Regions from separate parts of the Lysinibacillus sp. NPDC086135 genome, predicted to be linked through region 3. Evidence: riboswitches for the same ligand, from Rfam matches in the RefSeq annotation. Region 3 holds a riboswitch; each other region holds the start of a gene.
What was found. Region 3 has a riboswitch for S-adenosylmethionine ahead of ACIPKN_RS18585 (methionine ABC transporter ATP-binding protein). Riboswitches for the same ligand answer to the same signal wherever they lie in the genome.
Positions count from the first base shown of each region.

Region 1 (4,215 bases), on a different contig from region 3:
AGGTCAATTATAGTAATAATAAATTATGACATGTTTGCAACAGCAAAAACACGTTGTACTTGTGTTAAGTAGCTGGCAGAATGGTAAAAAAGAATCAAGTTCAAAAAAACTGTAAGTAGTATCCTTGTTTTCCTACAATTTGACAATACGATTACTGTGTTAAATACAAATTTTTCAATTCTAGAAGACCCTAAACGAACAAATCTAGTTCGAAAGGGGCTTCCAGCAATTGATCGGAACAATTTTTAGATTTATCACCCTAATTTTTAAATTTATCACCCAACATTTTTAACTTATCGCCTAACTTTTTAAATTTATCACCTAACGTTAATTTATCGCCCATCCTCCCAATAAATTAAAGAATAGTAAACACGGAGACTGTCCCCTGCTTTCCATTAAGGGTGTAAAAATGCCATCCATCTTTGCTACGCCAACATCCATCGGTGCAAGTTGAATAGAAGAGACACGAACGTCAAACTGAAGCATCGTTTATTGTTTTGAACTTTACTGTGCGCTTTTCAAGGCATCAGCTCTATTGTTATTATTATTTTTGTATTATTGTTTTTTCCGTTAGCGGGTTTTCTGTCAACGGATTAACCGTTGTCGGATTTCAATTGAACGATGTAATAGTGTTTGAAATACTAAAGAGTTTCTTATTTAGAACTAAAATTTTGTTATGATATATGGACATTAACTACGAAGTATTTTGGAAGGAAATATAAAAATCGTAAAACGGTGATATTTTCTATATATCTATAGAAAAATATCTAAAATGTTGTTCACATGATACACTTTTTAATATAGACATTTTAGTAAGGAGTCTTTACTTTGAAATCATTTTTAGCTGTTGGAATTGGCGGATTTTTGGGTGCCATCTGTCGATATAACCTTGGTCTAGCACTTTCAAATAACGGTGGTTTTCCATTTGCGACACTTTGTATGAACTTAATTGGCTGCTTTTGTTTAGCGTGGCTATTTACTACGTTTACAAAGCGAACGCCTGTTATTATAGGAATTGGTACTGGCTTTTTTGGTGCCTTTACAACCTTTTCGACATTTTCTTTAGAAACACTATTACTTTTGCAGGATAGTAAATGGCTCCAAGCCGTTCTTTATATTTTAGCAAGTGTTTTTGGCGGTTTAGCTTGTGCATGGCTAGGATTTAAACTAGCAAAGGGGCGCATCGTATGATAATTATTGGCATCGGTGGATTTTTGGGTGCACTAACACGATTTTATCTAGGAAAATTGATTGTCCATACATACCCATGGGCAACATTTTTTATTAATATAACTGGGTCTTTTGCGCTTGGCTTTTTATTTGCGCTACATCCAAGTGATTGGATTTGGCATTTTATAGGGATTGGTTTTTTAGGAGCCTATACGACTTTTTCGACATTCGGTTTTGAATGTTTGACGCTCTTAGAGCAGCAAAAATGGAGACAAGCGATTGTTTATATAGGCATTACCGTTTTATTCGGTTTACTTTTCGCTGCTCTTGGCTTTTACCTTGTGTAGCCGCATTTTTAAAAAACTAGAGGTGATTTTTTGACACAGCCATCCATTAAACAATTACAAGCACTCGAAGCTGACATTGAACAAACACTATATAGTTTAATCGACCTAGAACTAGAAGAAAACTTTCCAGAAATGAATACACGCTTTGCACAATTACTTGCAAAGGTACAGGCGGTACAATTAATTGATTATAAGCTTGACGTCCTAGTTGACCCTCAAGCATTTGCAACAGAAACATGTACTCTACTACAAAGTTTAATAGAGGCAAAGGCTAGACCACAAAAAAGACAACGCCTCCTAACACATCGTATGATTTTAAAAATATGGCTACGTAAAAATCAACGCTTTATGACGGAATTTTTACCACAAATGTTTTAGGCGCCCCTACTTCTAAGGGCGCCTTCTTTTTCCCTTTTTAGTTGTTAAATCAAATTGTGCTGCGTTAGACTATTAAAGCCTTCAATAGCGGCACCAAAAATTCACACTTTCCTATCCTCTTACTTGTTCAATCTCCTTAATTAATATAGCTTTTAATCAAGCTTGATTAAAAATATGTTGCAAATATCGACTTTTTATTATAATATTTATTATTGTGAAAAAAAATAATATATTTGCTTCTTATCAAGAGAGATGGAGGGACTGGCCCGATGAAATCTCGGCAGCGGAACTTATGATTTAAGTTACTGTGCCAAATCCAGCAGGCAAAGGCTTGATAGATAAGAGGAGTGTTTTATAGATATAAGGCCTCTTCTTGTTGATACAAGAAGAGGCCTTTTTTCGTAAAAAGAATGGACAAAAGACGTGTCCAATTTTATTTTTGGAGGTAGACATGAAGAAAGAGAATCCATGGGCGCTGATCCCATTTGTTGTTTTTTTGATTTTATTTATTGGTTCAGGGGTTATTACAGGTGATTTTTACGCCTTTCCTGTTATTGTAGCCATTTCCATTTCAGGCGCTGTCGCTTTAGCGATGAATCGAAAAGAATCGTTTGCGCAAAAGGTTGATATTTTTTGCAAAGGCGCAGGAAATTTAAATGTCATGCTGATGGTTGTTATTTTTCTTTTGGCTGGGGCCTTTTCAGCGGTAGCAAAAGGCATGGGGGCAGTGGATTCCACTGTAAACTTTGCTTTATCGGTCGTTCCGCCAAATCTGCTTGTCGTAGGCTTATTCATCATTGCCTGCTTTATTTCCCTATCAATGGGTACATCGGTGGGGACGATTGTTGCGCTAGCGCCAATTGGAGTTGGCATAAGCGAGCATATCGAGCTTTCCATGGCTTTAGTAATGGCAGCAATTGTTGGCGGTTCAATGTTTGGCGATAATTTATCTTTTATTTCAGATACAACCATTACTGCCGTTCGTTCACAAGGTGCACAAATGAAGGATAAATTTAAGGTGAATTTTTGGATTGTGTTGCCGGCAGCTATTGTAACGAGCCTTATTTTAGGGTTCATTACAATGGGTGAAACTGCACAAGTGGAGCATTTAAGCTATAGTTGGGTAAAAATTGTTCCCTATGTTTTGGTCATTATTTTAGCGTTAGCTGGAATGAATGTTTTCCTTGTTCTGGCATCTGGGATTGTTCTCGCCGGGGCTGTTGGCTTAGCGGATGGCAGCTATCATTTAATGAGCCTTTTTCAAAAGATCGGCGAAGGAATGTCAGGCATGTATGAAATGGCATTCCTTGCGATATTAATAGCTGGAATGGTGGAGGTTATAAAGTTTAACGGAGGGATTGATTTTCTACTTCACCTTGCAACAAAAAGAATTAAATCGAAAAAAGGTGCTGAATTTGGTATTGCCGGTCTTGTAGGCCTAACTAATTTATCGACGGCCAATAACACGATTGCTATTTTAATTGCTGGTCCGCTTGCAAAAAATATTGCTGAACAGTATGAGATTGAGCCAAGAAAGTCCGCAAGTATATTAGATATTTTCTCCTGTACGATTCAAGGCCTTCTACCATACGGAGCCCAATTCCTGGCAGCCGCAAGTGTAGCCGGAATTTCACCAGTGAGCATGTTACAATACTCTTTCTATCCAGTTCTTATAGGAATTTGCGGAACCATCGCTATCCTCATCGGATACCCGAAAGGAAAGAAAGCCTAAGCTTCATACTTAAAAAACATTGATTTACCACTAAATTATTCCAATTGTTTTGAAATAATCAAAACAATTGGATTTTTTTGAGGCTATTCATTTTTTTGTGATAGAGATAATACCTAAAAGTTACAAATATAGACGTTTCTCATTAGTACTTCGTAACGTCTATATTTGACCATAAATCCAATTCCAAGAATAGGTCCAATCGCTAATATTGTAAAGACCCACTCCCAACCTATGATCCTCTGTATAATCGGGATTAGGTTTATTGAAAATATAGTAAGTAAGAAACCAATACACATTTGAAAAGTAAGGGCTGTACCTACATAATCAACATCGGCTATTTCTGAAACTGCAGCAGAAAATTGGGCGGAATCAGATATGATAGACATCCCCCAAATCATGGAGATTATTAACGTTAAGCAAATATACTGCCCAAATGTAAAACCTATTACTAGCGAACAGATAGCACTAATAAACATAGAAATAATCGTTAAATTGGCTCTTCCGATTTTATCCGAGATTAGTCCTCCTATCACACAACCAATCCCTCCAGCAATTCCTATTGAAATAAAGGAGGATAATGCAATAAAC
Region 1 is NZ_JBIVCA010000004.1:252,560-256,774, reverse strand. Features, by position in the region: gene ACIPKN_RS08120 (VOC family protein) at 1-13, shown strand, start outside; gene crcB (fluoride efflux transporter CrcB) at 829-1,191, shown strand; gene crcB (fluoride efflux transporter CrcB) at 1,188-1,517, shown strand; gene ACIPKN_RS08105 (hypothetical protein) at 1,548-1,895, shown strand; SAM riboswitch class I at 2,133-2,240, shown strand; gene ACIPKN_RS08100 (Na+/H+ antiporter NhaC family protein) at 2,347-3,627, shown strand; gene ACIPKN_RS08095 (MFS transporter) at 3,741-4,215, opposite strand, start outside.
Region 1: another riboswitch for S-adenosylmethionine. It lies ahead of ACIPKN_RS08100 (Na+/H+ antiporter NhaC family protein); the one in region 3 lies ahead of ACIPKN_RS18585 (methionine ABC transporter ATP-binding protein).

Region 2 (4,215 bases), on a different contig from region 3:
CGCAGGAAGAGGAATATGATTTGCTCCATAGCTTTCATAAGCTTCGAAAACTTCTTTTACTGTATAGCCTTCCTCTTTGACATAGACCATTTCATTAAAAGCAGAATGTCCAAAGTTCTCTTGCCATTTACGTTCAACTGACGCAAGTATGTTTTGAATGGACATGTTGTTCACAAACACATGACCTTCATTTAATTCATAAATAAGATAAGATGCAATGTTTTGCGCACTATACACATTTCCCATTTAAAACACTCCTTTATCATCAGTTTTGTAGAAAGAGTAGCTACTGGCTGAGTAACTACTCCTCTTCATCTATTCAAAAGTGGGGGAGCACTTATGAAACTAAATTAGTTTAAGCATTAATTGAAAACATTGGTTCTAGGTTGGTAGCCCTTCGAACACTTTTCTTATTTCCTAGTATAAAACAAGGAATTAAGAAAATCAATAATACTTATAAAATTACTAGGTATTAATTTTCAGCTTCTTCACCAAATGAGGAGAGCGGATGATGTAGCAACGTTTGACGCATTACCAAATGAGGCCTATCGAATGAGAAAATACGTAAACGCTACAACATTAGCCAATGTCCTTTATTTATTAAGCTTCTACTTTTTGTTGTGAAGCTGTTACTTGTTCAATAGCTTGTTCTAAATCTTCAATGATGTCCTCTACTGCCTCTAAACCGATGGATAAGCGAATGAGCGACTCGGTTACGCCAGTTTGGATTAGCTCTTCAGCAGATAGTTGCTGATGTGTAGTAGATGCTGGATGAATAATTAATGATTTCGCATCCCCTACATTTGCTACGTGCGAGAATAATTTCACACTATCTATTAATTTACGCCCTGCTTCACGTCCACCTTTAATACCAAATGTAAGCACTGAACCGAAGCCATTTTTTAAATATTTTTTAGCTAAATTATAGGTAGGGAAATCTTCTAAGCCGTTGTAATTTACATATTCCACAGATGGGTGGTTTCGTAAATATTCAGCTACCGCTAATGCATTTTCATTGTGTTTAGGAATACGCAAATGAAGCGTTTCTAAACCTTGTAATAAATTAAATGCTGCATCTGCACTTAATGTTGGACCAAAGTCGCGTAGTAATTGCACACGCAATTTTGTGGCGAATGCTGCCTCTGCTGTGTCAATACCATAACGTAAACCGTGATAAGAAGCATCTGGCTCAGTAAAACCTGGGAAACGGCCACGAGTCCAATCGAACTTCCCTGCATCTACTACAACGCCACCTAACGTTGTTCCGTGGCCACCAATCCATTTTGTTGCGGAATGAACAACAATATCTGCACCGTAGTCAATTGGTGTAGAGCCATATGGTGAAGCAAATGTGCTATCAATAATTAATGGCAAGCCGTTTTCATGTGCTATATTTGCTACTGCTTCAATATCTAGTACCTTTAAACTTGGGTTACCGTAAATTTCAGCGAACACGGCCTTTGTTTTATCAGTAATAGCTGCTCGGAAATTTTCTGGATTTGTTTCGTCTACAAAAATCGTTTTAATACCGTAGTTTGGTAGTGTGTTGGCGAATAAATTATAAGTACCTCCGTATAAAGAGCTACCTGCAACGATTTCATCGCCTGCCCCTACAAGATTTAAAATGGAGAATGCGATAGCTGCTGCACCAGATGAAAGTGCTACCGCTGCTGTACCGCCTTCTAATAAAGCGACGCGTTTTTCAAAAACATCTACAGTTGGGTTTGTAATTCGTGTGTAAATATTGCCGGCTTCCTCTAAGGCAAAAAGACGTTGCGCATGAGCAGTGTCTTTAAAAACGAAAGCCGTTGAGCGATATATCGGTACTGTTCGTGATCCTGTTACCGGGTCTGGCTCTTGGCCACCGTGTAACAGCAATGTTTCTGGTTTAAATTTTGTCATTGTATACCTCCAAATGGTTATTTTTTTACGATGGTACCGGAGATGAGGAGGATTTTTTTAGTAGAAAACAAAAACCCTCTTCAGCTAAGAAGAGGGTTGCGGCTGCAAGTTTTCCTCCCCTTATCTGCCAGATCCAATAAGAATCTGTAGGAATTAGCACCTTAGCAAGTTCATCACTTACTGGTTGCCGGGCATCATAGGGCCTATCCCTCCGCCGCTCTTGATAAGAGTATGAGATTCAATTTCCATCGTTGTTACACAGTATAAACATAGACTTTTTCACTGTCAATACTAAAATTTTATTTTTTCTGAAACTTCCGTCTGCTTTTTTACGTAATACGAACGCATACACTATTTTGATATTTATTGTTTTTATCACCAAAATGTGGGGTTGATTACAGTTCCGACTATGTGCTCTCCTAGGGGCGCCCAGTCTCCACTCCAATCAACTTTAGGGCATATGTTATAACAAACGTCATTCCTAACTTTTAGTGACGAGCCTATTTTATTTTGAAAGGAGAATTTTTATGATAAAAGCCGTTATTATTTTTCTTCTTGTTGGTTATTTGATTGGCTGTATTCACGGCTCTAAAGTTGCTCAGTTTTTATCTGGGGTAGATTTAAAAAAGACTGGTCATGGCAATGCAGGTGCCTCTAACGCAACACTTTCCCTTGGCTGGAAATACGGCATATTAGTTGCACTGATCGATATCAGCAAAGGCGTTGCAGCTATAAACTGTGCACATGCCTATTTAGCAGATATAACACAATTAACAGAAGTACAAGTTTGGTTCTTCACGTATATTGTAGCTGCCGGTGTCATTCTAGGTCATAATTTCCCATTTTATATGGGCTTCAATGGCGGTAAAGGAACTGCTTCAATCATAGGGATATTACTTGCGATTGATTGGACAATTGGCTTATTTGCACTCATTTTATTTGTTATTTTATCTTTCGTAACGAACTATTTAATTGTCGGTGTACTTGAGTTTTATCTCGTTTTCTGTACAGCCACATATTTATGGATCCCTGGAACAGTCCCAACGATTATAGCCCTATTACTTTTTGGTATAGCCATCATTTTACATATCGAAAATATTAAGCGATTGCTGCTAGGAACTGAGCCTAAAGTGACTTCAGCATTCAAAAAGAAAAAATAAGGATCATCACCAAAACGTGTGGTTGATTTCCGTTCCGACTGGGTGCTTTGTTGCTGCCGCTTCGCTTTCGCACAGAAAACATCCGCTGCGCTGCAGGGTCTCGGGCCAACACGATGTTGGTCACGAAGGCGTTATCACAGGATGTGATGCTTTTAGTCTTCGTTCCTCTATCGCTGATCCCCTAGGAGTCGCCCAGCCTCCACTCCAATCAACTATTTACATAGTAGACGTTTTAACAAAAGTCATCCACAACTTTTTGGTGATGAATCAAAAATAATATCTTTTGGATATTTTTGTCTTTTCTATGACCGTCTATTTGCTCGCAACTGCCCATTATCGCTATAAATAGAGAGTATTTCACATACTAGTTTTTTTACAATAAATAGACAAATTAACTTTCTTAATAAAGCATTTTACTAGCCGATGTGAAAATTACAGTCATGTTTAAGAAAGGATGAAAAGGTATGTCTACTTCTGAACAAGCAAAACCAAAACGTAATTTGAAACCACTCTGGATTGGATTAGCCTTCGCTTCATTAATCATCATTACTTTTTTACCTAACAACGGTGATTTACCTGTAGCCGGACAACGCGCTTTAGCTATTTTAGCTTTTGCGGTCATCCTTTGGGTTACAGAGGCAGTATCCTACCCTGTTAGCTCTGCTATGATTATTGCTCTCGTTACAATCTTATTAGGGTTAGCTCCATCAATGGAAGATTCAACGAGAGAGCTAGGCACTTCAGATGCATTAAAATTAGCATTAAGTGGATTTAGTAATTCAGCAGTAGCACTAGTAGCCGCAGCACTTTTCCTAGCGGCAGCCATGCAGATTACCAATTTACATAAAAGACTTGCGCTATGGATTCTTTCACTCGTAGGGACAAAAACGAAAGCCATTGTATTCGGTGCTATTTTAGTATCTATTGCACTCGCATTCTTTGTCCCTTCTGCTACTGCACGTGCAGGCGCAGTTGTGCCAATACTACTTGGAATGGTAGCAGCATTTGGTTTACAACGTGATAGTCGGCTTGCTGCTCTACTTGTCATTACCTCTGTGCAAGCTGTCTCTATTTGGAATATCGGTATAAAGACGGCAGCAGCTCAAAATATGGTCGCTTTAAACTTCATCAAAGAACAGTTTGGTGTGGATAT
Region 2 is NZ_JBIVCA010000022.1:49,744-53,958, reverse strand. Features, by position in the region: gene ACIPKN_RS22600 (hypothetical protein) at 1-246, opposite strand, end outside; gene ACIPKN_RS22595 (O-acetylhomoserine aminocarboxypropyltransferase/cysteine synthase family protein) at 601-1,902, opposite strand; SAM riboswitch class I at 2,020-2,132, opposite strand; gene ACIPKN_RS22590 (glycerol-3-phosphate acyltransferase) at 2,430-3,062, shown strand; gene ACIPKN_RS22585 (DASS family sodium-coupled anion symporter) at 3,527-4,215, shown strand, end outside.
Region 2: another riboswitch for S-adenosylmethionine. It lies ahead of ACIPKN_RS22595 (O-acetylhomoserine aminocarboxypropyltransferase/cysteine synthase family protein); the one in region 3 lies ahead of ACIPKN_RS18585 (methionine ABC transporter ATP-binding protein).

Region 3 (4,215 bases):
ACAATATTTACATATGGAGACTCTTTATCTTCAAGAGAAATTGCATCTTTCAATGGATTTAAGCCGTTATCGATTGCAAAGTTCGAGTTGATTAGAACCGCATCACCTTCATTATTTTCGTACATTTGTACAAGCATTTCAGGCGCTGTATTTGCATCGAATTTGAAGTTTTTAGGGTTTTCTGCGATATCTTTTATTTCTGCTGCTGTTTTATCAACACCATCTTTTAATTTAATTAAGCCCTTAGCTTCTAACAATGAAAGCATACGACCGTGGTCTGAAACTGAGCTAGAAAGTAAAATTGTTGCCCCCTCTGGAAGATCCTCAAGAGATTTATATTTTTTAGAGTAAATTCCGATTGGTTCAATGTGAATAGCAGCAGCATTTACAAAGTCATAACCATTCTCTTTCATGCTAAGCTCTAAGAAAGGTAGGTGTTGGAAGTAGTTCGCGTCAAGTTCGCCAGATTCTAAATGTTGGTTTGGTAATACATAGTCTTGATATTTTTCAATTTTAAGATCGATACCTTCTTTAGCTAAAATTGGTTTTGCTTTTTCCAAAATAATAGCATGTGGTGTATTCGAAGCACCTACTGTTAATGTTACATTTTCTTTACTGTCACTATCACTAGATGATGAGCTTGAGCCTGTTTCTTCTTTTTTACCAGCACCACAAGCGGCTAGAGCTAGTACTAATACAGATAAAAATAAACCTGTTAATAACTTCTTCATTTTATTACTCTCCCTTTTTACTTATATTAAATATGTTAGCGGTATAAAACCGAGATAACCAAATGTTTGTAGTGTGATGCTCTTTTTAACGTTTATCTGTTTTCGCTGTAATTAAGTCGCCAATCCATTGAATAATAAATACTACTATTAAGATTAATATAGTCGCCATTAAAGTTACATCTGAGCGATTACGTTGGAAGCCATCTAAGAATGCTAAGTTTCCTAGACCACCTGCACCGATAATACCTGCCATCGCAGTATAACCAACAAGCGCTACAGCCGTTACAGTAAGACCAGAAATAAGCGCTGGTAACGATTCGGGAATTAATACTTTCCAAATAATCGTTGACGTTTTGGCACCCATTGAACGAGCCGCTTCAATAACACCTTTATCAATTTCGCGCAAGGCAATTAATACCATTCGTGCATAAAATGGTGCAGCTCCAATAATTAATGCTGGTAAAGCCGCGTCTGCGCCACGAATTGTGCCGAGTAAAAATTTCGTAAATGGAATTAATAAGATAATCAATACGATAAATGGGATCGAACGGAAAATATTAACGATTGATCCTGTTAAAAAATTCACAATTTTATTGGCCCATAGTTGGTTGGGACTTGATAAAAATAATAAGATTCCAATTACTAATCCAAGTATAAATGTGATGACCGTAGAAATTGTTGTCATGTACAATGTTTCATACGTAGCGTCCCACATTTTTTCCCAGTCGACATTCGGAAAGAGACTAGTTAGCATTTGCAATCACCTCCGTTTGTACTTCAACTGTATTTAAGTAGCTAAGTGCAGCAGCAACATTGGCCACTAAGCCATCAATTTGCACAATAAGTGTACCGTACGCTCCATTTTTCGTTTGCGAAATATTACCATGTACAATACTTACTTCTACATCAAACTGTTTCACAAGATGTGAAATGACAGGCTGCTCTGTTTTTTCTCCTACAAAGATTAGCTTCACAAGTTGTCCATTAGGATAATTTGCTTTAATTTGTGCCACAGTTTCCTGTGTTTCCTTCGTATCTGTAATTTGAGAAACGAATTTTTTCGTAATGGCCGCTTGTGGAGCTTGGAATACTTGTAATACTTCACCACGTTCTACAATTTCTCCAGCTTCCATAACCGCTACACGATGACAAATCTTACGAATAACGTGCATCTCATGTGTAATTAACACAATCGTTAGACCTAATCGTTCGTTAATATCGACAAGTAGATCAAGAATAGCATCTGTCGTCTCTGGATCGAGTGCGGATGTTGCCTCATCACATAACAATACCTCTGGATTATTAGCAAGTGCACGAGCGATACCTACCCGTTGTTTTTGTCCCCCTGATAGTTGTGATGGATATGCTTTTTCGCGCCCTTCCAAGCCAACTAGTGCAATCAATTCTTTCACATGTGCTTCACGTTTTGCCTTTGGCACACCTGCGATTTCGAGTGGGAAAGCGATGTTTTCTGCAACAGTTCTAGACCAAAGTAAATTGAAATGCTGGAAAATCATACTTACCTTTTGTCTAGCATCCCTAAGCTTTTGCCCCTTTATGGATGAAAACTCTTGATTGTTAACCGTCACCGTACCAGATGTAGGCTTTTCTAACCCATTTAACAAGCGAATCATTGTACTTTTACCAGCGCCACTATAGCCGATAATGCCGAAAATTTCACCTTTATTAATAGAAAGGTTGACGTCTTTAACTGCTGTTAATTCGCCATTCGTAGTTTTGTATTTCTTCGTAATATTTTGAAGATTAATCATAGCGAATTCTCCTTTTCTCATATCAATTATGCCTCGGCATAAGGTCACTCAGTCGTTGTTGTTGCTGTCGCTTCGCTTTCGCACAGATAAAACCGTGTTGCTGTCGCTTCGTTTTATCGCCACAGGACATGGCGTTCTTAGACTGAGTTCCTCTATTTCAGCGGATTTCTTTTGTACCGAAAGCGTAGTGACAGGTACAGGTGTTTGGACATCCGCTGAAAGAAGTTAAAAAAACCCCTTCACTTATAGACAAGTAGAAGGGGTCACGTAACTTATACGCTAAACCGTTCTCTCATCTTTCAAAGATAAATCTTTGGGTGATTTGGCACCTTTTCACGTTTGTGATGGTTGCTGGGCTTCATAGGGCACTTCCCTCCGCCGCTCTTTATAAGAGTTCGATATATTTATTGTTTTTTTAATATATTTGTTACTTTACCACGCGATTAATATTCCGTCAATTAATTTTTTAACAATTCGTATAAATACGGTACAGATTGAAAGGCATAAACCTTTGCTGTCATTTCTCCGCCTTCATATACGAGTAAACATGGTACACTTTCGATTTTATTATCATAAGCTATTTGCTCTATAAAATTTATATTCGCTTTACCAACCTGTAGTTGTGGCAACAATTGTTCAACAACCATCATCATTTTCGATGCAACTGCGCACGTTCCACACATTGGCGTATATAAATAAAAGGCAGCCTTTTCACCGGACTGGATAGCCGCGTTCCACTGCTCTATTGACCATTCTTCCATCTTTTTCACGCAACCTTACAAAATATACTCATTATGGATTGAGAAATGTGCACGAAGCAATATCGCCGCTAACACTTTCCTCGGAGTTGTCTCAACTTCCTTATATGTTGGCATCGTCCGTAAATGCTCAGCCTCTGGATAATGTCTGTCCATTAATGCCCGTAGCTTATTACCTGATGTATCTGCATCAAAAAATGTATAAAGCTCACAACCCTCATATGGATCGAGTAGCTCTTCTAATTGATGCACACCAATTGTACCATTTGTACAAAGTATTTTTACGTCTTCATTTAAAATAGGTTCGATTTGAAGTTTATCCGATCGGCCTTCGACAATTAAGCATTTTCCCTCGAACATCACGCCACCCCCATTTAGACATAGCCCTTATAATTCATTATATCAATAAACCTTGTCGTTGATACAGTTAGATACCTATTAATAAAGGAATATACTTGCATTTACTTCACCAACTATAGTGGAAGAATGAATGAGGATAATAAAAAACGTCGGTAGTTTCCGACGTTTTTCTGATTAATTTAGCCTCGACATAATTGCGTCCGGAATCGGCTTTGTGCTTAGGCCTGCACGATGGCCGACACGATGTCGGTCATTTCGGTAATGCCACAGGACGTGGCGTTTTTACCGATGCAGGTCAGTTAGCCATTATCGCATGGATGCGATGATGGCTAACATCCTTTAAGCACTCCTATCCGATTCCGTGACATCCGCCGGAGGCTTTAACTTCTTTTAGCTGATGTTTGGACACCTGCTGAAAGAAGCTAAAGGCTTGTCTTATTCTGCAATCATTTCTTCGTATTGCTCAGCTGTCATAAGCTTTTCAATTTCTGAAGCATCAGCAGGCTCTACTACGATCATCCATGCTTTTTCATATGGTGATTCATTAACGAATTCTGGGCTATCTTCTAAATCTGCATTTACTTCAACTACTGT
Region 3 is NZ_JBIVCA010000015.1:70,675-74,889, forward strand. Features, by position in the region: gene ACIPKN_RS18575 (MetQ/NlpA family ABC transporter substrate-binding protein) at 1-731, opposite strand, end outside; gene ACIPKN_RS18580 (methionine ABC transporter permease) at 817-1,485, opposite strand; gene ACIPKN_RS18585 (methionine ABC transporter ATP-binding protein) at 1,475-2,503, opposite strand; SAM riboswitch class I at 2,793-2,897, opposite strand; gene ACIPKN_RS18590 (thioredoxin family protein) at 2,962-3,264, opposite strand; gene ACIPKN_RS18595 (toprim domain-containing protein) at 3,280-3,621, opposite strand; gene gcvH (glycine cleavage system protein GcvH) at 4,057-4,215, opposite strand, start outside.

Region 4 (4,215 bases), on a different contig from region 3:
AAAGGACATTCAATCTCTTCTAACTGATACTTTTGAATTGTTATTTCAACTAATTCATTGAACCAATTTGCTTGCAGAGGGCCACTTACAGTCTGGAATATAATCGAAGAATTGATAGGTACAATCCCTTGTTTCCAGAGTAAAAAAGCGCTAGCGATTGTTCCATGTCCACAAATCGGTATTTCCTTTGCCGGCGTAAACCATCTAAGAAAAAAATTATTATCCTTCCTTTGAACAAAAGCTGTTGTCGGTACTGGGATCTCTTGAGCAATTTTCTGCATGGTCGACTCAGGTATCGTTGAATCAAGTAAACATACTGCTGCGGGATTTCCCTTGTAAAGCTCTGTAGTAAAAGCATTGACGATAAAATACGAGACTTTGTTCAATTTTCCCACCTCATTTTGGTCACTTTTGATTTTTAATTAACTGAAAATACTCTAGACAATTACTAAAAAAAGTAATATTATGTGCATCATATCTCCAATAATTATTATATTCTGAAAAAGGTGGACGTGCATGGAATTCTCAAAAAAACTACAGCAACTCCCAACTCAATTTTTTGCAGAACTTGTGCAAAAAGTAAACGCTGCTCTTGCTGAAGGACGTGATGTTATCAATCTTGGTCAAGGTAATCCAGATCAACCCACCCCTTCACACATTATTAAAGCATTACAGGAGGCGGCAAAAAATCCTCAAACTCATCAATACTCTCCATTTCGTGGCATAGCAGAATTACGCCAAGCAGCAGCAAGCTGCTACAAACGTGAATACAATGTGGACATTGACCCTGAAACAGAAGTTGCTATTCTCGGTGGTACGAAAATTGGCCTTGTTGAGCTACCGTTAGCTGTTTTAAACCCCGGTGACACTATGCTATTACCTGATCCTGGATATCCAGATTACTTATCTGGTGTCGTATTAGGTGATGTTAATTTTGAAGTTATGCCTCTTTTCGCAGAAAATGATTTCCTGCCAGATTATAATGCTTTATCCAATGAAGTAAAAGAAAAGGCGAAGTTGCTGTACTTGAATTACCCGAATAATCCAACTGGCGGTACTGCAACATTTGAATTTTTCGAAGAAACAGTACGCTTTGCAAAAGAGCACAACATTATCGTCGCACATGATTTTGCCTACGGAGCGATTGGATTTGACGGCAATAAACCTATCAGCTTCCTGCAAGCTGATGGTGCTAAAGATGTCGGTATCGAAATGTATACATTATCCAAAACGTATAATATGGCAGGCTGGCGCATTGGTTTTGCAGTTGGTAACCCCGACATTGTCGCAGCCATTAACCTTATTCAAGATCATCTTTTTTGTAGTCAATTTCCTGCCGTACAACAAGCCGCGGCAGTTGCACTTACTGCTTCCCAGAGTTGCGCAGATAAGCTAAGAGCGACTTATGAGCGTCGACGAAACGTCCTGATCGAAGAAGCCCAGCGAATTGGTTGGCAAGTAACAGCACCGAGAGGCTCTTTTTTTGCATGGCTCCCTGTTCCACTAGGTTTTACGAGTGAACAATTTGCCGATATATTGCTCGACAAAGCTGATATCGCAGTAGCTGCAGGCAGTGGCTTCGGTCAATATGGTGAAGGTTATGTACGGGTTGGTTTACTTGTTAGTGAAGACCGCTTACGTGAAGCGATCAGCAGAATTGAAAAATTAAACTTATTTAGCTCCTGAACATTTCAATCAAAAACTGTTCCATTAGCTCAAACTTGCTATGGGGACAGTTTTTTCTCTCTCTTACTTACTCCACCCCTTCTTCTAGCGGATTCTTTCACAACTAAATATTATAATAAAATAAAAAATTTTAAAAATTCAATTGACTTACTATATCCTATAATTTATATTAGTTCTATCGGATTTACAAAAAAATATTATAAATCTCTTATCAAGAGTAGCTGAGGGACTGGCCCTATGAAGCTCGGCAACCTCCTTTTTTAAGGAAGGTGCTAATTCCTGCAAACGAGCATCGTTTGAAAGATAAGAGAGGACAATTTTTCATGAGCCTCTCTTAATTTTTTAAGAGAGTTTTTTTATTTTTATTACCGATAAAACAACTTTGGAGGTATGTTTCATGAAAAAGAACAACAAGATTTTATTAGGTTTAGCAAGTCTTACATTAGTAGCAGCATTAATGGGCTGTGGTACTAAAGAAAATAGTAAAGATAGTCAACGTAAGACTATTAATGAAAATAAGATTGTAGTAGGTGTAACTTCTGGACCGCACGAACAAATTGCTGAGGTTGTAGCGAAAGTTGCCAAAGAAAATGGCTTAGAGGTAGAACTAAAATCTTTCTCTGATTATGTTTTACCAAATACATCGTTAGTAGAGGGCGATCTTGATGTAAACAGTTATCAACACAAGCCATTCCTCGATACATTTAACAAAGATCACAATACAGATTTAGTGCCAGTTGGAAAAACAATTTTAAATCCTCTAGGCATATACTCCGAGAAATATAAATCATTCGATGACGTTCCAGATGGTGCAACGTTCGGATTACCGAATGATCCAACGAACGGGGCTCGTGCACTATTTGTACTTCAAAAGGCAGGCTATATTAAATTAAAAGACGGTGCAGACTTAACAGCATCTATTCGCGATGTGGAAGAAAACAAAAAGAATTTGAAATTCATTGAATTAGAGGCTGCACAAATTCCTAAACAGCTTAGTGAAGTAGATGTAGCTGCCATTAATACAAACTTCGCTCTTGATGCTGGCATTAATCCTAAAAAAGACTCCATTCTTTTAGAATCTACGGACTCTCCATATGTGAATTACATTGTGGTGCGCGCTGAAAACAAAGATGACCCAACGATCAAAAAATTTGTTGAAGCTTATCAATCTGATGAGGTACGCAAATTTATTGAAGAAAAATTCCAAGGCTCTGTAATTCCAAGCTGGTAAGTGACGATTAAGAATATCAAGAATCTGCGAGACTCCTACAGGAAAGTTAGCAGATTCTTGCTTTATAGAAGGACTTAGAAAGGAGATATCACCGTATGATTCAACTAGAAAATATAACAAAAGAATTTAAAACTAAAAATGGTATCGTCAAAGCAGTAGATGGTATTAACCTGCATGTCAAAAAAGGTGAAATTCATGGGGTTATTGGCTACAGTGGTGCAGGAAAGAGTACCCTTATTCGCTGTGTGAATTTATTAGAACGTCCGACAACAGGAAAGGTATTAATCGATCATGTAGATATTACTTCCCTTTCTCTAAACGACCTTCGCAAAACTCGGCAAAAAATCGGGATGATCTTCCAGCATTTTAACCTTTTAAAAACAGCGACTGTTTACAACAATATCTCGGTACCATTAAAGCTTCTTGGCTATAACGACTCTGAAGTAAAAAAACGCGTTACAAAATATGCAGAAATTGTTGGCCTAACGGAGAAATTGGATAGCTATCCTAGCCAGCTTTCAGGTGGTCAAAAGCAACGTGTCGCTATTGCGCGTGCCCTAGCCCAAGAGCCCGAGATTTTGCTTAGTGATGAAGCGACAAGTGCACTCGATCCCGAAACAACGGACGCCATTCTTGAGCTTCTCTTGAAAATTAATCGTGAGCTAGGCATCACTATTTTACTTATTACACATGAAATGAATGTTATTCAAAAAATTTGCGATGCTGTATCCGTTCTTGAATCAGGGGCGGTTGTGGAATATGGCTCTGCTATAGAACTATTTTCGAAGCCTCAGCATCCAACAACACGAAAATTTTTAAATACCATTTCTCAACGTAATTTATCCCCTTCTCTTATCAAGCAATTAAATGTTTCGGGAAGTGTTATTCGTTTAACATTCCTTGGTGAAAGTACAGGGAAACCATTACTAGCAGAAGTGAGTAAAGTTTATGATGTACAACCAAATATTTTATCAGCCAATATCATAGAATTAAAAAACGGCATTGTCGGTAATATTGTCGTGCATCTACACGGTGAAGCACATATCGTAGAAAAAGCACTTAAGTATTTTACAGAAAACGGGGTAAGCGTTGAAGAATTAGGAGGCGAATTAAATGAATAGCATTCAAAGCTTCTTTGCAGATTGGTCAGATGTTATTGGGAAATCCATTCTCGAAACCTTCCAAATGGTTGGGATTTCATTATTCTTTTCTATTTTAATTGGGATTCCTTTGGGGCTTTTAATCGTTTTAACTCGCCCGGGGCAATCGTTTGAAAATAAATTTCTCTACCAATTTTT
Region 4 is NZ_JBIVCA010000024.1:20,002-24,216, forward strand. Features, by position in the region: gene ACIPKN_RS23315 (PhzF family phenazine biosynthesis protein) at 1-386, opposite strand, end outside; gene ACIPKN_RS23320 (pyridoxal phosphate-dependent aminotransferase) at 517-1,686, shown strand; SAM riboswitch class I at 1,892-1,996, shown strand; gene ACIPKN_RS23325 (MetQ/NlpA family ABC transporter substrate-binding protein) at 2,084-2,917, shown strand; gene ACIPKN_RS23330 (methionine ABC transporter ATP-binding protein) at 3,013-4,038, shown strand; gene ACIPKN_RS23335 (methionine ABC transporter permease) at 4,031-4,215, shown strand, end outside.
Region 4: another riboswitch for S-adenosylmethionine. It lies ahead of ACIPKN_RS23325 (MetQ/NlpA family ABC transporter substrate-binding protein); the one in region 3 lies ahead of ACIPKN_RS18585 (methionine ABC transporter ATP-binding protein).